Regions from separate parts of the Lactobacillus sp. ESL0263 genome, predicted to be linked through region 2. Evidence: predicted binding sites of a transcription regulator. Region 2 holds the regulator's gene; the other holds the start of a gene.
The links. Region 2 encodes LexA, which represses DNA repair genes until DNA is damaged. Its sites were predicted from a motif close to CNAACANNTGTTNG; they were not measured.
Positions count from the first base shown of each region.

Region 1: the regulator LexA is predicted to act here: its motif matches at 2,980-2,993, upstream of xerS (tyrosine recombinase XerS).

Region 1 is NZ_REHL01000004.1:485,397-494,742, reverse strand. It holds gene F5ESL0263_RS04380 (MarR family winged helix-turn-helix transcriptional regulator) at 1-198, shown strand, start outside; gene F5ESL0263_RS04375 (DegV family protein) at 272-1,147, shown strand; gene F5ESL0263_RS04370 (NUDIX hydrolase N-terminal domain-containing protein) at 1,197-1,832, shown strand; gene xerS (tyrosine recombinase XerS) at 1,850-2,935, opposite strand; gene F5ESL0263_RS04360 (AMP-binding protein) at 3,408-6,278, shown strand; gene F5ESL0263_RS04355 (helix-turn-helix domain-containing protein) at 7,946-8,305, shown strand; gene F5ESL0263_RS04350 (manganese-dependent inorganic pyrophosphatase) at 8,384-9,313, opposite strand.
Region 2 is NZ_REHL01000004.1:661,965-671,310, forward strand. It holds gene F5ESL0263_RS05140 (ABC transporter ATP-binding protein) at 1-1,175, opposite strand, end outside; gene F5ESL0263_RS05145 (YneF family protein) at 1,247-1,462, opposite strand; gene F5ESL0263_RS05150 (DUF896 domain-containing protein) at 1,532-1,804, opposite strand; gene lexA (transcriptional repressor LexA) at 1,949-2,572, shown strand; gene F5ESL0263_RS05160 (nucleoside phosphorylase) at 2,841-3,605, opposite strand; gene rplS (50S ribosomal protein L19) at 3,706-4,053, opposite strand; gene trmD (tRNA (guanosine(37)-N1)-methyltransferase TrmD) at 4,167-4,892, opposite strand; gene rimM (ribosome maturation factor RimM) at 4,882-5,397, opposite strand; gene rpsP (30S ribosomal protein S16) at 5,469-5,741, opposite strand; gene ffh (signal recognition particle protein) at 5,827-7,254, opposite strand; gene ylxM (YlxM family DNA-binding protein) at 7,258-7,599, opposite strand; gene F5ESL0263_RS05195 (APC family permease) at 7,805-9,232, shown strand; gene F5ESL0263_RS05200 (C69 family dipeptidase) at 9,295-9,346, opposite strand, start outside.

The DNA.
Region 1 (9,346 bases), 180 kb from region 2:
ATTACTCGCTCAGAAAATGATTCTAGTAAAACTGTTGTTCTTAATGAAAAAGGCATTGCCAAAATCAAAGAACTCAAAAGTTCTTTGAAAGAGATCGAAGCAAACTTATTTGCTGGTTTTTCTGATAAAGATATCTCAGTTTTTAATAGTATGTTTAATAAACTAGTCAAAAAAGCAGAGAAGAATTCACTTAAATAGAAAGTCGAACCGCTTGTTTTTTTATGCTATAATTCATCTATGTTGTACAGATTAGAATCGAAAGGTTATTTAGATGAAAATTGCATTGGTTACTGATAGTACTAGCGTTATTACTAAAAAAGAAGCTGAAGAAAACAATATAGTTGTTGTTCCTATTCCAATTATCATAGGTGGAAAAGAGTACTTGGAAAATATCAATATCACACCTGATCAATTGTTTGAAATGCAAAGACAAGGGGCTGATTTTCCCAAGACTTCTCAACCAAGCATTGGCGATATGATTAAGCTTTTCGATGAATTACATGATGAAGGCTATGAAGCAATCATTGCGATTACTTTATCCAGTGGTATTTCTGGGTTTTATCATACTTTATGCAATATTGCGGAGAATCATCCAAAATATAATCTACATCCAATTGATACAAGAATGACTGTTCGTTTACAAGGTGATTTGGTTTTGGCCACTTCAAGAATGATTAAAAATGGGTTAGATCTCGATACCATTCTTGAACGAGTTGAAAAAATTCGTTCCACAATTGACGAAATTTTTGTTCCTAATGACTTGAATAACCTTAGTAGAGGTGGTCGTTTAAGTAATGCTGGTGCATTTATCGGCTCAATGCTTAATATCAAACCACTGTTAACTTTTAAGGACGGTAATATCGTTGCATTTGAGAAAATTCGCTCAATGAAGCGTGCTTTTTCAAGAATTAAAAAGCTGACCACTCAAAAAATTGATGAATTACCTTATAAAGATAAAATCAAGCTTTTCATTATTGATTCAAATGATAGTGAGCAGGTCAATGAAGCTAAAGAGTGGATAGAGAAAGTGTTCCCTAACCAGAATTATTCTGTCACTACCTTTAGTCCGGTAATTGCTACGCACTTAGGTGAAAAATCGTTTGCAATTGGCTGGATGATCGATATTGATAAGATTGATTTGGGCTAAGTAGAAGCAGCTTATAGGCTGCTTCTTTTGTAATTTGAGGTAAATAAACATGGAAAAAAGAGATCAATTTACTAATTGGGCAATTGAACTTCAAAGTCTTGCTCAAGACGGATTAGCATACGGTCACGACCGGTTTGACCTAGAGAGATATACCAGAATTAGAGAAATTGCTACAGAAATGATGTCTGCTAAGACCGGTTTACCAATAAAGCAGGTAAAAGAACTCTTTAGTAGCGATGATGGATATCAGACTCCAAAATTAGCAGTTCGCGCCGCGATTTTTAACGACGAAAAAATCTTGCTTGTTAAAGAAACGACTGATGAGCATTGGTCAATGCCAGGTGGCTGGTGTGATCCTAATTTAACAACGACTGAAAATTGCATCAAAGAAGTTAAGGAAGAAGCTGGACGCGAAGTTGAAATTGAAAAAGTAATTGCGCTAATTGATAAATCCGTTAATGTTCATAATCAAAAAAGAGTAGAGCGTGCAATTAATTGTTGCAGTGTCTTTTTCCTTTGCAAAGAACTTGGCGGTAAATTCGTTGTAAACACTGAAACGACCGAATATGATTATTTTGACGTTGATCATCTTCCACCATTATCAGTAAATCGTACTACTGCAAATGAAGTAAAAATGTGCTTAAAGGCTGCACATGATCCGCATTGGCAAGTTATTTGTGACTAACATAAAAAGCTGGATAGTTAATCCAGCTTTTTTTCTTTTTGATTTTTAACATTAGCAATTTCATTTAAAGCATCACGTTGTTTCTTTTGGTCAACATGCGTATATAAGTCTGTTGCCGATGTGCCTTTTTGGCCCAATTGTTGCGCAACGAGCACTTGATCTTTAGTTACCCCATAAAGTTCGGAGGCAAGCGTATGACGCAATTTATGCGGTGTTAACGGATGGCCAAACGCTGCAGAATATTTATTAACCATTTTTTCAATTGCATTAGTTGTAATTCTCTTAGTTTGACCATGCCATCTGGTAAGAAAAAAGGCATTCTGCTTTTTATCAGCAAAATAACGCTTCTTACGTATTTCTCGATAACTGTTCAAATACTTAATCGTCCACTTTGCAATTGGTACACTGTCTCGTTGACCACCTTTACGGGTTACATCAAGTGTGGCTTTCTTTAAATTGATGTCAGCTAAGTCAATTCCTGCACACTCAGAAACTCTTATTCCAGTTCCTAAAATAAGGGCAATAATTGCCATATCGCGTTCTTTATTGATTTTAAAAGATGGCAGGGCATGCTTGTTGCACTGCTTTTCAAAATTTTTATCAATAAAATCCAAAAACTGATATTTTAAATCACCAGTATACATGTGAGACTCCAAAATATGTGCGCGGTAGTTTAACGTTTTTGTATTGTTAAGTGAGTCAATCTTCAACATAACATTTCTTTCGAAATAAGGCTCACCATTGTTATTGTCGGCTGTGATGGTTAAAAACTTAAATAAAGAGCGCAATGCATTGATTGAACGGTTAATTGTAGTAGGGGAATTTAAATTACCCTGTTGGTTTTTAACATGCCCCAAGTAATTGATATAAAGCATTATGTCGTTACGCTGAAGATTAGCCAAAGCATCAGTAGTAATATGCTGGTTGTCTTCAGCGTCAGATATTCCTTCTTGCCTTAACCAATCAAAAAAACGCCTGATTTCAGTCAAATATTGGTAAGAGGTTGCTAACGAGTGATTGGTACCAAAATTATACTCTTTAACAAAATCAGGCATTCTCTTCAATTCTTCTTCAATAAGGTCTAAGTACTTTTTAGTTTCCACGTAGTTCTCCTAACTATGCTTTTTTATCATTATAAAGCAAAAACGGAATGTATGTTTGTCTTTTTGCTAAAAAGAGTGATTAAAACAACCATTTGAAGCTAATCTCGTATAATAAATTTCTGAATAGAGCAAAAAAGCCTATCTAGATAGCACATTTATCCACTTGATATATAATTATATAATAATATTAAATAAGTAATATTTTATTAGATAAAGCTAGGCGCCTGCTTATCGGAATAGTATCATTATCGAAAAATACATAATTAATTTAAGAATACATTACTAAGGTTAGCCTTAACTAACCGGCTAAAAGCAAAGCTTTTATAGGCATTAGGAGGCATTACTTATTTTGATATAAAAGTCAATATTATAGCTTAATATTTTTTTAATATTTTTACAATATATATCTTTTATATTAGTTAAGAGAGTAATATAATTACTTCAAATGTTAAAAAGAAATCAGGTAGTGTGTATGTATATAATAAATAAATTTAAAGAGCAGGTTGAAAGGAATCCAACCAAAATAGCTGTAACAAGTAAAGCTAGGAATTATACTTTTAAAGAAATAAAGAATATTGCGGTGCAAATTGCTCAAGAGCTTGATCGAAAACAAGGTTCAAAAATAGTGGCATATTATCTTAATGATACTTGCTTTGTGCTGCCAACAGTACTTGGAATTTGGTTATCTGGTAGGATACCTATGCCCCTAGTTTCTGCTTTAAAATTACCGGAAGCAGTAAAACGTGTTGAAGACGTTGAATTTGACACCTTACTAGTTGATTTCGCAGTGAAAACAGAGCAAGAAATCATTAAAGTTAATGACTTTGACTCCAAGGAAGACTGTACATATCAAAATATAGAAAGTCCGCAATTCGAGAATAATGATACGGTTTATATCCTTTCAACTTCTGGCAGTACGGGAATACCAAAAAAGGTTTTTTTAGCAGAAAAAAATATTAATTGGATTGTCGACACTCTTTATCCTTTAATTGATATTAATCAAAATTCCAGTTTCTTGTTTTCAACCCCATACTCTTTTGACGTCTCTATAAGTGAAATATTAGCTCCCGCTGTTACCGGCTGCACTCTAGTTTGTTTAGAAAAGGGGTACAGCATTAGAGAAGTTCCGGCTGTACTTAGTAAGCAAAAAATTACTCATCTATCCCTTTCACCATCATTTGCTGATGCTCTATTGGATATAACTGATAACCAATGTTTTCTCCAACTCAAATGCGTTATGATTGCAGGAGAAAATTTTCCAATTTCATTGGCCAACAAATTGAAAACAACTTTATCCAATGGATGTAGAGTTTTTAACTTATATGGTCCAACCGAAACCACATTATACGCAACATGTCATGAATTAACTGGAAATGAACAAGAGTTTGTTCCAATCGGTAAAGCCTTGGATGGGGCCGTTGCTAAAATTTTTGATAAGGACAGACTAAAAGAAGTAGAGAAGGGCGAACTTTACATAGGAGGCAAGGGTCTTACACAAGGTTATCTACTAGATCCAGTTAAAAACAATGAGAGCTTTATAACAATTGCTGGTCATAAATATTATTCTACTGGCGATAATGTCTTTAGGAATCAGGATAATGAATTAGTCTTTCTTAATCGTCAAGATGATCAAATCGAAGTCAATGGTATTCGTATTGAGTTAGGCGAAATTCAGGCAATTGCATCGTCAATCGAGTCTATCAAATCCGCAGTTGTAAAGTACTTTAAGGGCAAAATCTATATATTTTATATTAGCTCAAATAACCAAGAAGAAGTAATCTTATCCAAACTTCCAGATTATATAAAACCAATTATCTTAAAGGTAGATCATTTCAGTTATACCTATAATCGTAAATTTGCAACGGAAAAAATGATTAATGAGTATTACACGTTAAACTCAGATGGGAACAAGGATAATGATATAAAGGCTCAAGTAGATTCTATTTTAAACAAGTATCATGTAAACCGTGTTTCTGATTTAGATTCTCTGGACTTAGTACGCTTGCTTTTAGATCTTGAACACACATTTAATATTAAAATTAATGAGGCTCAGGCTTCAATGTTGGTTACATCCAATGACGTAATAAATTTAGTTATTGCTGCTAGGAATGAGACAAATAAAAAAACTACAACTCCTACATCTAATTTAAAAGCAGATCTAATTAATCTTGCCAATATGATGAAAAACCTGTCATTCACATATGACGACGAACAAATAATGGCTTCATCATCACAACAAAGTCTTTTCAGACAACACAAGAAATCGATTATCTATACTAGTTTTAAACTAAAAGAAGTGACAGCCAAAGAGGTCGAAAAAATTAGGCAGCTTTTTTGTAAATTAGCCGAAAAAATTGATATCTTAAAGTTTGCCTGGTTCTTTAAAGATGATTCTCTTTTCTTTAAAAAAGTAAAAGAAGCCCATCCATTAATTTATATAGCTCAAGAAAACATTAGTGATAATGACTTAGCTCAGATAATGTACAGTGATGTAGGAAAGCCTGTCTATTTAGCTCTAATAAATGAGCAAACAAGTGAATTGAGATTGATATTTTCACATCACGTAATAGATGCTGCGTCCCTTCGGTTAATAGAGCATGTTTTTGTAAATGTGTATGAAAACAATTTTGACATTAAAAAATTACCAGATAGTTCTTTTGCTAGCTTTATGCAATACATTGAAAAAACTAATAAAAACAATGATTTGCAAAAACTACTGCTTAAACTTCCTGATACGAGTACTGATTTAAATTTAACAAAAGACGATAACGTTCTTCATATCATTAAATTTAAACATAAAGTGACTAGTGCGGATGACGCATATATCATAGCAATGTTCTTGATAGGTAAAGTTATTGCTCAAGAAAAAGCAATTGATACTGTCACCGGAGAATTATCGCTGAATATTCGGAAGTTTGCAGGATTTGACGCATCAAATATTATTGGAGATCTGCATTCTACTGTTCCATTCTTAATAAAAAAGGATGATTCCATTACTACATTTACAAAAAGGTATTACAACTGGAAAACTTTTTATCAAACTGGCACTGATATTCGTTATTCAATCTTTAATCATATAGGTCAAAATATGACATTCTTACCAAAATTAACAAGCAAGTGGCGTAAACTTAACTTAGCACCAAATTACATCGGTGAAACCAAGTCGCTTGACGAGGAAATAAAGGAAATTAAAAGCCTTCCTTTTAAGCCCAATTATATTACTCTCACTTCAAGCCAAGGGTATGTTTATGCTATTTCATATGGTAAATTACTACAAAAAGAAAAATATGAAGTAACACTTGCTGACAAGAAAATAAGTCTAATCAATACTGGACTTAAATAAAATGGCTATTTAGTCCACTTTTGTAACTAGGGGAGCAAAAGGATGGGGGAGTGAGTACCAGTCAGACTACTTTACATAGCATTTATTTATAAAGTACATCCTGACAAATTAATTCATCTCAACCATCAATATAGCTTGATGCGTAAGGAATATTTAACTTTAGGTTATCAAAACACAAGAGGAGAGGGGCATTTTTTATCTATTTCATGAAGTAAAGTATATTTTATTGGTGGTTTCCTATGGTTTCTTAGGCATAGGCATTTGCTCACGTCTCTAACTTATCCGCAAATCTGTATATAAAATCGAACTGACATTTTGCATTTTTACCGCAGAATCAGTTTGACTTGCTACGAAAAATTTAAAAAGCTGATCTTTAAACCTAAGATCAGCTTTTTAAATACGCGATAGAACTTTTGATAAAAAAGTTTAACTCGTTTTGATAACTTTAAACAAGTTAAACTCAAATAAATTTAACTAAGTAACTAATGGTGTACGTTTATACCTATCATTAAAATTATAGTTTTAATGATAGCAACTAAAAAAATAGCTAAACCACTTCATTTTTTGACCCAAATTGAATATTTGACCATATGGGATCCTTTAAGGAATAAACGCCCTAATTTCTCTACAAATATAATTAACTGAATAGTGAATTTCGACAATTTTCTACTTTTGTTCAAAAATCGTTTTTCTACCTTAATTGAGTGAAAATTCTGCCGAATCAACTAATCGGGTTTGATCAGTTATCGAGCAAAAATGATTTTAACGCGCTTAAAATCACTCTAACAGCACAGCAGAAGATAGTATCCGTAAACAAAGTATTTTGATCCTATTAAACTGATCTTTTTAGACAATTGAACTCAAACTTTTGCTTAACAACAAAGTTTGATGCTAGTACTAGTAATTTAAATACATGAGTAATACTCTCTGAGTAATACTCTCACTGATAAATAATACTCTCTTCAGTTTTTTATATTTAACTTTACATAATATATATTATACGAAGTTATGCATATGGAAAAATCATAAGTCCTACTTTTCAAATGAATTTTCTTTTTATTTCTTTTTTCCTACTAATCATTTTAAAAAAACTAAAATGATGACCTGTTAATGCTTAAAAAAGCTAAAACAGACAAAAATCAAATTAGTTGGTTGATTTATATTTTAGCGACAATTTCTAACCGGTATATATTAGTGAATTAGCACATTGCTTTTTTGAATGTTATTTATTTAAGTGCATCAGTGATGCCACTTCATTACTATTTTTATTTTTGGTTTTGAAACTAAATAAATGGTTATAAAAAGCGCTTTCTGTATTTACTATTTCTAGTTTATATATTATTATTAATTGTCCAAAAACTGGTCTTAAAGAAATTTTGAATAGCATTGACAGCACCTCTTTTGGTGGCTTAAACTATTATTTGCAAGCTTTTATCTCTTCACTTTAGGTTTATTTTTTTAGCCCTTTTTATTTGCTTTTTTTTGTTTTTGTCCTACAATACTATCTGGGGTATAGTTAAAAAACAATTTTGCTAATCTGTGGCTTTAACTACATTATTAGTTAAGTTGTTTTGTTCATTATTTTTATTGTTTTAATTTTTAATTCTATAATTGTTCTGTTATTATGGAAGATGGAATTATATTTTTGAAAGGGTTGAATTTATTCCATGAGTATAAATTTAGGAAAAGAAATATGCCGTCGTAGACGTGAACAGAAACTGACGCAGGAGGATCTCGCTGAGTTAAGCGATTTGTCAGTTAACTTCATTTCACGTCTTGAACGTACTAAGAATCAGAATATTAGTATTCAGAAACTTGACTCAATTGCTAGAGCCCTGAACACTACTACTCCAGACATCATTATGAATGCTTACCGCTTTAAAGAAGTTAAAGTCGAAAATCATCATGATAATACACCTGTATTTATCAAAAAAGTTCTTAATGAATTAAGAAAGATGTCTCCAGAAAAAGCTGAACGAGTATGTAAATCTTTTATTGTTTTAGCTAAAGAAATAAATAAAGAATAATTGTTTCAAATTAAATATCAAACAAAAAACGAGCTAGTTTTTACTTAGCTCGTTTTTTGTTTTACTAATTTAAATTTTTTATTCAAAAGCTTCTGTTAATTGAGGTACTACCTGCTTCTTACGAGAAACAACACCTGGTAAGTCAATTTCAGAGTCAACAACTTTGCCAAATGCCTTTTCAAAAGCAGCTTTAGCATTATCATTTCCTACTACAAGTGCTTTTGAATCTGAATCAAGTACATTAGTAATTAGCAACATGAATAAATCATAGTTCTCAGCTTCTGACGCATCTTCCATTGCCTTCAAGAAGCTGTCCTTGCGTTCCATTGCCTCAGGAAGATCAACAACGTTAATTTGAGCCACACGAGCTGTTTGACCGTTAAGTTCAAAACTCTTAGCATCAAGATCAATTAACTCTTCTTCAGACTTATCAGCAATGTTTGTACCAGCCTTTAGTTCTTCTAAACCGTATGATTGGTAATCTACACCTGCTATTTCAGCCAAAGCTTCAACAGCCTTTTTATCTTTATCAGTAGTAGTTGGTGACTTTAATAGCAAAGTATCGGAAATAATTGCTGATAGCATAATTCCTGCAATATTCTTAGGAATTTCGATATCATTATATCTATATAAGTCATACATGATTGTACTGGTACAACCAACTGGTTCATCAAGATAGAATAATGGTGAAGTTGTGTTGAAGTTCATGATTCTATGGTGGTCAACAACGTGTGTAACTGTCACTTTGTCAATATCAGAAACACTTTGTTGTGGCTCATTATGATCAACCAACATTACCTTATCTACTTCATTAGCAGCAGTTTTAATTACTCTAGGTGCTTCAAAACCAAATTTCTTTAATGCAAATGTAGTTTCATCATTAGCTTCACCAAGTGCTACTGGTTCAGTATTATAGCCTAATTTATTTTGTAGGTATGAATATGCAATTGCAGTACCAATTGCATCTGTATCAGGATTTTGGTGACCAAAAATTAGCTCTTTTTCCATTAATCTTCCTCTTTTTCTTTTATATTTATCTCT
Region 2 (9,346 bases):
TCAAATTCACGCAGCAACAGCTGAATAATCGTAGTTTTACCTGCTCCGACCTTCCCAACTAGTCCAAGTGTCTGCCCTGTTTTTAGAGTGAAATCAATATTGTGCAGCACTGGAATTTGTGGCTCATCAGGATAAGCAAAAGATTTTACTTGATATTTCAAATCACCTGCAATATCTTGAGCTTGGAGACTTTGATCAGCATGTTGATCGGTAATTTCAGGTTTTTCATCAAGTAGTTTTTCAACTCGATCATAGCTTGCGCTACCTCGCTCAAGGATATTAAATAGGTAACCAATTGCAAACATAGGCCAAACCATATTCCCGATATAGGCAATAAATGATACAAGTTGCCCAATTGATAAAGCCTTGTGGCTAACCAACAATCCACCATAAATAATAGTTATTGTATAGGTCAGTCCAATAAGAAGCGTTCCCAATGGGTCAAATAATGAATCCCACTTAAAGACACGTTTATTGATTTTAATCGTATCATTAACCATGTCATTGAAGGCTTCAGTATCTTCTTTTCCTTGACCAAAGGTTTTTAGAACCTTAATCCCAGAAATCGATTCCTGAGTTTTATTGTTTAAACGAGAAAAAGCAGCCTGTGATTCATCAAACGCACCGTATAGCTGATCGCCTAATTTCCATGCCCCCCAGGCAAGAAATGGTAATGGAATAAGTGCAACGATTGTTAACCGCCAATCAACAAATACTATCATTGCGACCATTGTTGTTACACTCATCAAAAGTGAATCAACTAATGTCAATACACCTTCACCCGCAACTTCCTGAATCGCTGAAACATCATTAGTGGCGTGTGCCATTAGGTCACCTGTTCTATGGCGTTGATAGAATGTACGATCCATTTCCATAAAGTGCTCAAACAGTTTAGAGCGCATTTGCAATTCTAATTCGGCTGCACCACCCCAAATTTGACGACGCCAAAAATAGCGGAAAGCATATAAAACTAACGCAGCTAGTACAATGGCTAAGATTAAAGTCGCATATTCTTGCCAAGAAATATGACCTTTATCTAATTGATCAGCCATTAAACCCAAAATTCTTGGTGGTACTAAGTTAATTATTGAAGTTAGTGCTAGAAAAGCAACACCGATTAAATAGCGTTTCTTTTCCTTTTTAAAAAACCAGCCTAACTTAAAAAATATACCCATTTTTCACCTGTCTTTCAAAATAAAAAGGCGGAAGAAATAATCCTCCGTCTGATGTCAATCTAGTTAAGATTTTATTTTTGATGTTTCATCATGTTCATCACTTGGTTTACCTTTTTAGCAGAAGGTTTTTGACCCATTTGTGACATCATGGCAACAATCATATCTTCACTGATTGGTGGATTATCTTTAAAATATTTCTTCATGTATGCTCTAGCACCATAAAATCCGCCAACAAGACCTATTAGCAGCGCTACAATAATTAATACAATTGCTAATCCTAAATTCATAAAATAATCACCTCAATTTGTCCAATAGTTATATCTTACCTAAAAAATAAGTAAATTAAAAGCTATAAATCAGTCTTTTCTCAAGCCTTTCTTACGCTGTGCCTTTTTTGCTTTTTCGGAAGTTACTTCTTTACCATTTTTATCTACGATAACCAAGTCTTCGACGTCTTGTTTAAAGCCAGCACGGAAATTTCTGATAAATTCTTTGTGAAGCTTTTGTCGCTCCTCTTCTTCTTCTTTTGTTAACCCCTGAGCTTCTTTCTTATGGTATAACTCATTGATTCTATCAGTTAGTTTTTTTTCTTGTTCTTCAGTTAATCTTTGTTCATTATTTTCAGTCATTTTTGCACCTCTCATTTGTAAAAGTCTACCTTACTTTTTGGATAAAAAAAAGAATAATTATTTAGAACGCCTGTTTGTATTAGGCAACATTATTTGTTAGAATGTAGTTAATACAAAGAATTAACTAACGAATGGGAGAAAAAAATGACCAATAAGCAAAGTTCTAAGCAACTACAAATTCTTCGTTATATATATGATACCGTTGAAAAACGCGGATTCCCTCCCACTGTTAGAGAAATTTGCCAAGGAGTTGAACTCTCATCAACTTCTACAGTTCACGGTCATCTTTCTAGATTAGAAAGAAAAGGCTTAATTGTTAAGGACGCAACTAAACCTCGAGCACTAGAAATAACAGAAGAAGGCAAAAAGGCACTTGGTGTCAAGCCTACTGATATTCCCGTTGTTGGTGATGTCACAGCAGGTCAGCCTATTTTAGCCGTTGAAGATATTGAAGATTATTTCCCACTTCCCCCTGATTTAGCTAATGATGCTGGCGACTTATTCATGCTACGAGTTCACGGCGAAAGCATGATTAACGCTGGTATTTTAAACGGAGATAATGTAATTGTCCGTAAACAAAGCTCTGCTACTAACGGTGAGATTGTTGTTGCAATGACCGATGAAAATGAAGCAACCGTCAAGCGGTTCTATAAAGAAAAAGATCATTACCGTTTACAGCCAGAAAATGATAGTATGGCACCAATACTCTTGAACAGCGTTCATATCTTAGGTAAAGTTGTTGGCTTATATCGAAACAACATTATTTAGAAACTATTTATTACACCATTGAAATTTACGAACTAGTTTTATTCGGAATTCAATGGTTTTTTTCTACATTTTTGAGTCGCATCTAAATAAAGCAGAAATGCAAAATTTGTCCTTTTATCTTTCCACAGCAATTATTAAAATGTAATTCACAAATTTTTGAAGTTATTTCAGTATTGAATGCTGTTATATCAATATTTGCTTTAAACTTTGTGAAATACAGCATAGTTTCACATTGGTTTCACACTTCTATTTTTCACAAAGTTGGAAATTAAATGTTTGCTATAATATTTGCTGCTAAATTGATGGCTGTCTCATGAGCATCCCTGCCCCAACCTCTTTCGTCATGCTTTTCTATGTCTTTAAGAGAATCTGCCGTAAATAATATTTGTGCAAAATCTGCCTCTCTAAATTGTGCACACGCAGCCATTGCTGCACATTCCATCTCTACACAAGAGGCTCCCAACTCTTTAGCCTGCTTTACTTTCTTGATAGTTTCCCTAAAGAAGCCATCAGTAGTCCAGGTAGTTACTTCTTCAACCTTAAGACCTTCTTCATTCAGCAATTTTTTGGTCTTAGTTAAAAACTCTGACTTTAAGTCAATATACGTTCCTGGTTTCATATAATGAAAGGATGTACCCTCGTCTCTAATAGCTTTTGTAGGCACTAGAAAATAGTTCTCTGGTAAATCAACTAAGCACCCTGCTGATCCTATTGCTAAAATCTGTTTAACACCATAACTTATTAGCCAATCTAATAGCTCTACAGCAGCTGCAGCACCTATCTTTGCCTGACAAAAAGTAATTTTTTGTCCATCTAAATCAACCTCATATATTGGGGTTTCTCCTTCAAAGCAGTCAAAGAACCCAATTTTTTTATGAGGACAACGAGCCAAAAAATCACTGATTACATCAGGAGTTAAGAATGCGAACAGCAGCTTGGGCTGAAATGGAAAGTGATTAATTTCTTTTTCGTGATCTGGTTCTAAAACAGCCCGCGGTTCAGGATCAAATTCTAACAAAAATGGTTCTTTCATAGTTCTTTTCCTCATTAAAAATATTTTAATAAATATTTTAACATAAACAAAAAAGAGAATCACTCCATTGCGGAGTGATTCTCTTTTACTTAAACGTGAATTAACGACGCTTTTCTGCGATTCTTGCAGATTTACCATGACGTTCACGTAAGTAGTAAAGCTTAGCACGACGTACACGACCGTGACGTAATACTTCAATCTTAGCTACTCGAGGGTCATTTACTGGGAAGGTACGTTCAACACCAACACCAGAAGCAATCTTACGTACAGTATAAGTTGCAGCAATACCTGCACCCTTACGCTTGATTACAACACCTTCGAACATCTGAATACGTTCGTGAGAACCTTCAACAACACGTACGTGAACACGAACAGTGTCACCAGCACGGAAGTCAGGAATATCATCACGTAATTGTTCTTTAGTTAATTCTTGAATTAATGGATCCATATTTTTCTCCTTCTTCGGCATTCATCAACGATTATCTGCGCCAGCGGAACACCCATAACTATTAGTACATTACAATTGCACCTTTGTTATCTTAGCAAAGAGAGCTTGTAAAATCAAGCCTTTGTGTCTTCTTGTTTAATCTCTTCTAACATGATTTTTTCTTGAGAACTCAGTTGATAATTTTTCAGTAAATCAGGCCGATGCACGTATGTTGCTCGTAGCGACTCTTTATGACGCCATTCATCAATTTTTTGATGATTACCAGAAGTCAAGACAGCTGGGACCTTCATTCCCTCAAAATCTTCTGGTCGAGTATACTGCGGGTATTCTAATAAGCCATGTGCAAAGCTTTCTTCAACTGGAGAGGCTGCGTTACCTAAAATACCAGGTAATAGCCGTACAGTTGCGTCAACCATACTCATCGTTGGTAATTCTCCACCAGTTAAAACATAATCTCCAATTGAAACAGTTTCATCCGCTAAATCATAAACACGCTGATCAAAACCCTCATAATGGCCACAAATAAAAGTTAAATTATCTTCTTTTGACCATTCCTGTGCCATTTTCTGATTGAAAGTCTTTCCTTGTGGTGCCGTAATAATCACTTTACCTTTATTGGAAAGTGAATCAAGTGCCTTTTTAATTGGCATAATTTGTAAGACCATGCCTGCGCCGCCGCCGTATGGCGTGTCATCAACATGATGATGAACATCAGAAGTAAAGTCACGAAAGTTAACTAAATTTAATTCCCATTTACCGTCTTCAAGACCACGGCCAAGCATTGAAGTTGTTAAAGGAGTGAACATATCCGGAAAAAGTGTCAGAATATTAACTTTCATCTCGCAAGCCCTCCAATAGTTCTACATAAACTTTTTTAGCATTGACGTCGACCTTTTTGACAACATCATCAATATAAGGAATTAAATACTCGTTGCCTGAATCTTCAGTAACTTCCCAAACGTCATTGGCTCCTGGGGTTTCAATTCCAGTGATTTTTCCCAAATCACTACCATCTTGATTATCAATAACCGAACACCCTAAAATGTCACGGTAATAATAGTAGCCTTGTGGCAGTTCATGCTGTTCAGTCTCACTAACAACCAAGATTTTTCCCTTGAGTAATTCTGCTTGCTCAATTTGATTGATCTCTTCAAATTGAATAAGCCAAAATTGTTTAAACGGTCTGCTACTCTTAATTGTTAATTCCGTTTGCAGATCATCTTTCAGTGATAACTTGCTCCTGGGAGCAAACCGTTCATCTGGGAAATCGGTAATTTGCGTTACTTTGACTTCTCCATTTAAACCATGTGTCGTCAATATGCGCGCAACGTCATAAAACTGCATCTTTTCTCCTAAATTTAAACCAAGAAAAAAGTTTGAAGCAAACTACTCCAAACTTTTTCTAACAAATTCAATTATTTGTTGAATTTTGATTCGTGCAACTTCTTCATTAAGCCAGCGCTTGAAAGAAGTGAACGTACAGTATCTGAAGGTTGTGCACCCTTCTTCAACCATTCAAAAATCTTGTCTTCATCAAGCTTCAATTCCTTAGGTTCTGAAACTGGATTGTAGTAGCCTACTTCTTCAATAAAACGACCATCACGTGGCATTCTTGAATCTGCTACAACTATTCTGTAAAAAGGTTTTCTTTTGGCACCCATACGGCGCATACGAATTTTTACTGACATAAATTAATATCCTCCTAAAACTTACGAATAATAATATAGCATGTTTTTTTGAGGGTGTAAAGCTTTTTCCCTTAACAGGTAAAAACTAAGAATGATAACGCTTGACCTTCATTCGCTTCTTCTTATTTTTCTTAAATTTCTTACCCATTCTTCTCATTGCAATTCTTCCCATTGGTGAATCCATACCAGGAATATTCTCCATTCCTTTTAAATTCCCTTTGGTTATCTTACTCATCATGTCACGAGCTTGCTTAAACTGCTTAATCATTCGATTAACTTCAACAATCGGTCTACCAGATCCAGCAGCAATTCTCCTTCTGCGACTTGGATTTAACAATTCAGGATTTTCACGCTCTTCTTCTGTCATTGAAGAAATAATTGCTTTAACATAGACGATTTGCTTTTTATCAAAATTGACATTTTTTAGCTGAGGGTTGTTAGCCATTCCAGGAATCATCTTAACAATTTGGTCAAGTGGTCCCATCTTTTCAACTTGTTCAAGCTGATCAACGAAGTCATTAAAGTCGAAGGTATTCTCCTTCATCTTTTCTGCTACTTCTTCAGCTTTTTTGGCATCGTAATCTTGCTGAGCTTTTTCAATCAAAGTCAGCATGTCACCCATGCCCAAGATTCTGGAGGCCATCCGATCAGGATGGAATTGTTCAAGGTCAGTTAATTTTTCACCTTGCCCAGTATAAATAATTGGCTTTCCAGTCACAGCTCTAATTGATAAAGCTGCACCACCTCGAGTATCACCATCTAATTTGGTCAAAATGACGCCGGTAATGTCTAAGCGACTATCAAACCCCTTTGCTACATCTGTTGCTGCCTGACCAGTCATTGCATCAACTACAAGCAAAATATTATCTGGATGTGCAACTGCTTTAACTTGCTCAAGCTCTTCCATCAATGGTTCGTCAATTTCTAGTCGACCAGCCGTATCGATAATGACATAGTCATTTTTATTTTGATCAGCCTGTTGCAGACCATTTTTTACAATTTGCGCAACGTCTTTTTCATCCCGCTGACTATAAACCGGAACCTTTAATTGATCACCTATTTGTTCAAGCTGATCAATTGCGGCAGGACGGTAGATATCGCCTGCAATCAATAAGGGACGGGCTTTTTCTTTTTCAATCAAGCGATTGGCTAGCTTACCAACAGTTGTCGTTTTACCGGTACCTTGCAAACCAACCATCATAATAATAGTAGGAATGTGCTTAGATTTGTTGAGTGTTGTAGCACTCTCGCCCATCATCTTAGTCAATTCATCATTAACAATCTTAATGACTTGTTGACCCGGATTTAAGCTTTCTTGAACCTCTTTTCCTAAGGCTTCTTGCTTAATCTTTTTAATAAAGTCTTTGACAACCTTAAAGTTAACATCCGCTTCGAGTAAAGCTAGTCTGATTTCACGACTAGCGTTATTGATGTCCTCTTCAGAAATTTTACCCTTACCAGATAAATTGCGTAGAGCTTTTTGAATTCTTTCGCTTAGATTCTCAAACGCCATGAATTATTCTCCCCTCATTTTATGCAATAACTCGTTAATATCATTTAAAGCTTGATCTTGCTGTTTTTCTTTAATTGCAATGGAAATTTGACCTAACTTCTCTTCAATCTCATTATAGTCTTTTTGCATATGCAGTTTTTCTTCATAGTTGACTAGCAGCGTGCGGCAACGTCGTAAGTTATCATAAACCGCTTGCCGTGAAACTTGATGATTCAGAGCAATTTCACCCAAAGAAAGATCATTATAATAATAATCTTCAAAATAACTTTGCTGGTTTTTAGTCAATAATTTTCCATAATAGGCGTATAAATCACCTAGGACTTCATTTTTTGTTAGTTCATCCATTGCGTTCACCTTGAACCAGTATAGCAAAAATGCGCGTACTTGACGATCTAGAAAGATGAGTTTACCTAAAAAATCCAATTAAAGTTTCTTGCATTCAAAGATAATAGCTTGTATCATTACGGTGCTATTTTGTCTAAAAGGTAAGAATACACTAATGACAAGCTTTTGCTTGTTAAATTTAACATAACACTAAGGAGATTTTTGTTTGAACTTTTGGAAAAAAATGAATCGGAAAGAAAATCCGGCCATTTATCAAGAAAAAGATGGTCACTTAATCCGCACATTAAAAGTCCGAGATTTTTTAGCTTTAGGTGTTGGAACAATTGTTTCAACCTCAATTTTCACCCTGCCTGGTGAAGTTGCTGCCCTACACGCTGGTCCTGCTGTCGCGATTTCCTGTGTAATTGCTTCAATCGTTGCTGGTTTGGTTGCATTTGCCTACGCTGAAATGGCAGCAGCAATGCCATTTGCAGGCTCAGTTTATTCATGGATTAATGTTATCTTCGGCGAATTCTGGGGCTGGATTTCTGGCTGGGCACTACTTGCTGAATATCTTATTGGAATGGCCTTTATCGCCTCTGGGCTTTCAGCCAATTTCCGCGCTTTAATTGCTCCACTTGGGTGGCAACTACCAAATGCGTTAGCTAACCCTTTAGGAGTAAACGGCGGCTTCTTTGATCTTATTGCCTTAATTGCGATTACACTAGCTGCTCTGATTGTTAGCTGTGGTGTATCTAAAGCTTCAAAAATTGAAAATGTTTTAGTTGTAACAAAAGTTCTGGCAATCCTTTTATTTGTTGTTGTTGGTCTAACCGCAGTACAAAAAGTTAATTTCATTCCCTTTGTTCCTTCATACCGGCCTACTAGCCACGGTGCTTTTGGTGGTTGGCAAGGAATATATGCTGGCGTTTCAATGATTTACATTTCTTTTTTAGGTTTTGACACAATCGCTTCAAATTCAGCTGAAGCAGTCAATCCGCAAAAGACAATGCCGCGTGGAATTATCGGTTCCTTGCTTATTTCAGTTGCATTATTTGTTGCTGTTAGTCTAGTTCTAGTAGGAATGGTACCTTATCAACAATATCTTAATTCAGCAGAACCAGTTGGCTACGCATTAAGGCAAACGGGTCATGGGATGGTCGCAGTAATTGTCCAATCTGTCGCAGTTTTAGGCATGTTTACCGCCTTGATTGGCCTTTGCTTGGCTAGTTCACGTTTGATATATTCGTTTGGTCGTGATGGGATGCTACCTAAAAAATTAGGAAAATTATCGGCTTCTCGTCGTCCAACATGTTCGCTATGGACAGTTGCAATTATTGCTATCTTTATTTCTGCCTTCATACCGTTTACCTTTTTAACGCAATTGGTATCTGCAGGAACTTTAATTGCCTTTATGTTCGTTTCAATCGGAATTTATCGCTTACGTCCGCGTGAAGGAAAAGATATTACTGATCCAGCCTTTAAAATGCCATGGTATCCGGTTTTACCGTTCTTAGCATTTTTGGGATCTTTCGCCGTTTTCTGGGGATTAGACATGCAAGCTAAAAAATACATGTTCTTCTGGACCATTATTGGGCTTATTATTTATTGCTTTTACGGAATCAGACACTCAACGATGGATAAACGAAATTAAATAGCATTAAAAAACCTCCTAGTAAAAACTAGGAGGTTTTTTCACTTATCTCTAAAAGTGACTTATAGATTGGCATCCATATTAAAGGTTAGCTTAGACATATTGATAGAATCA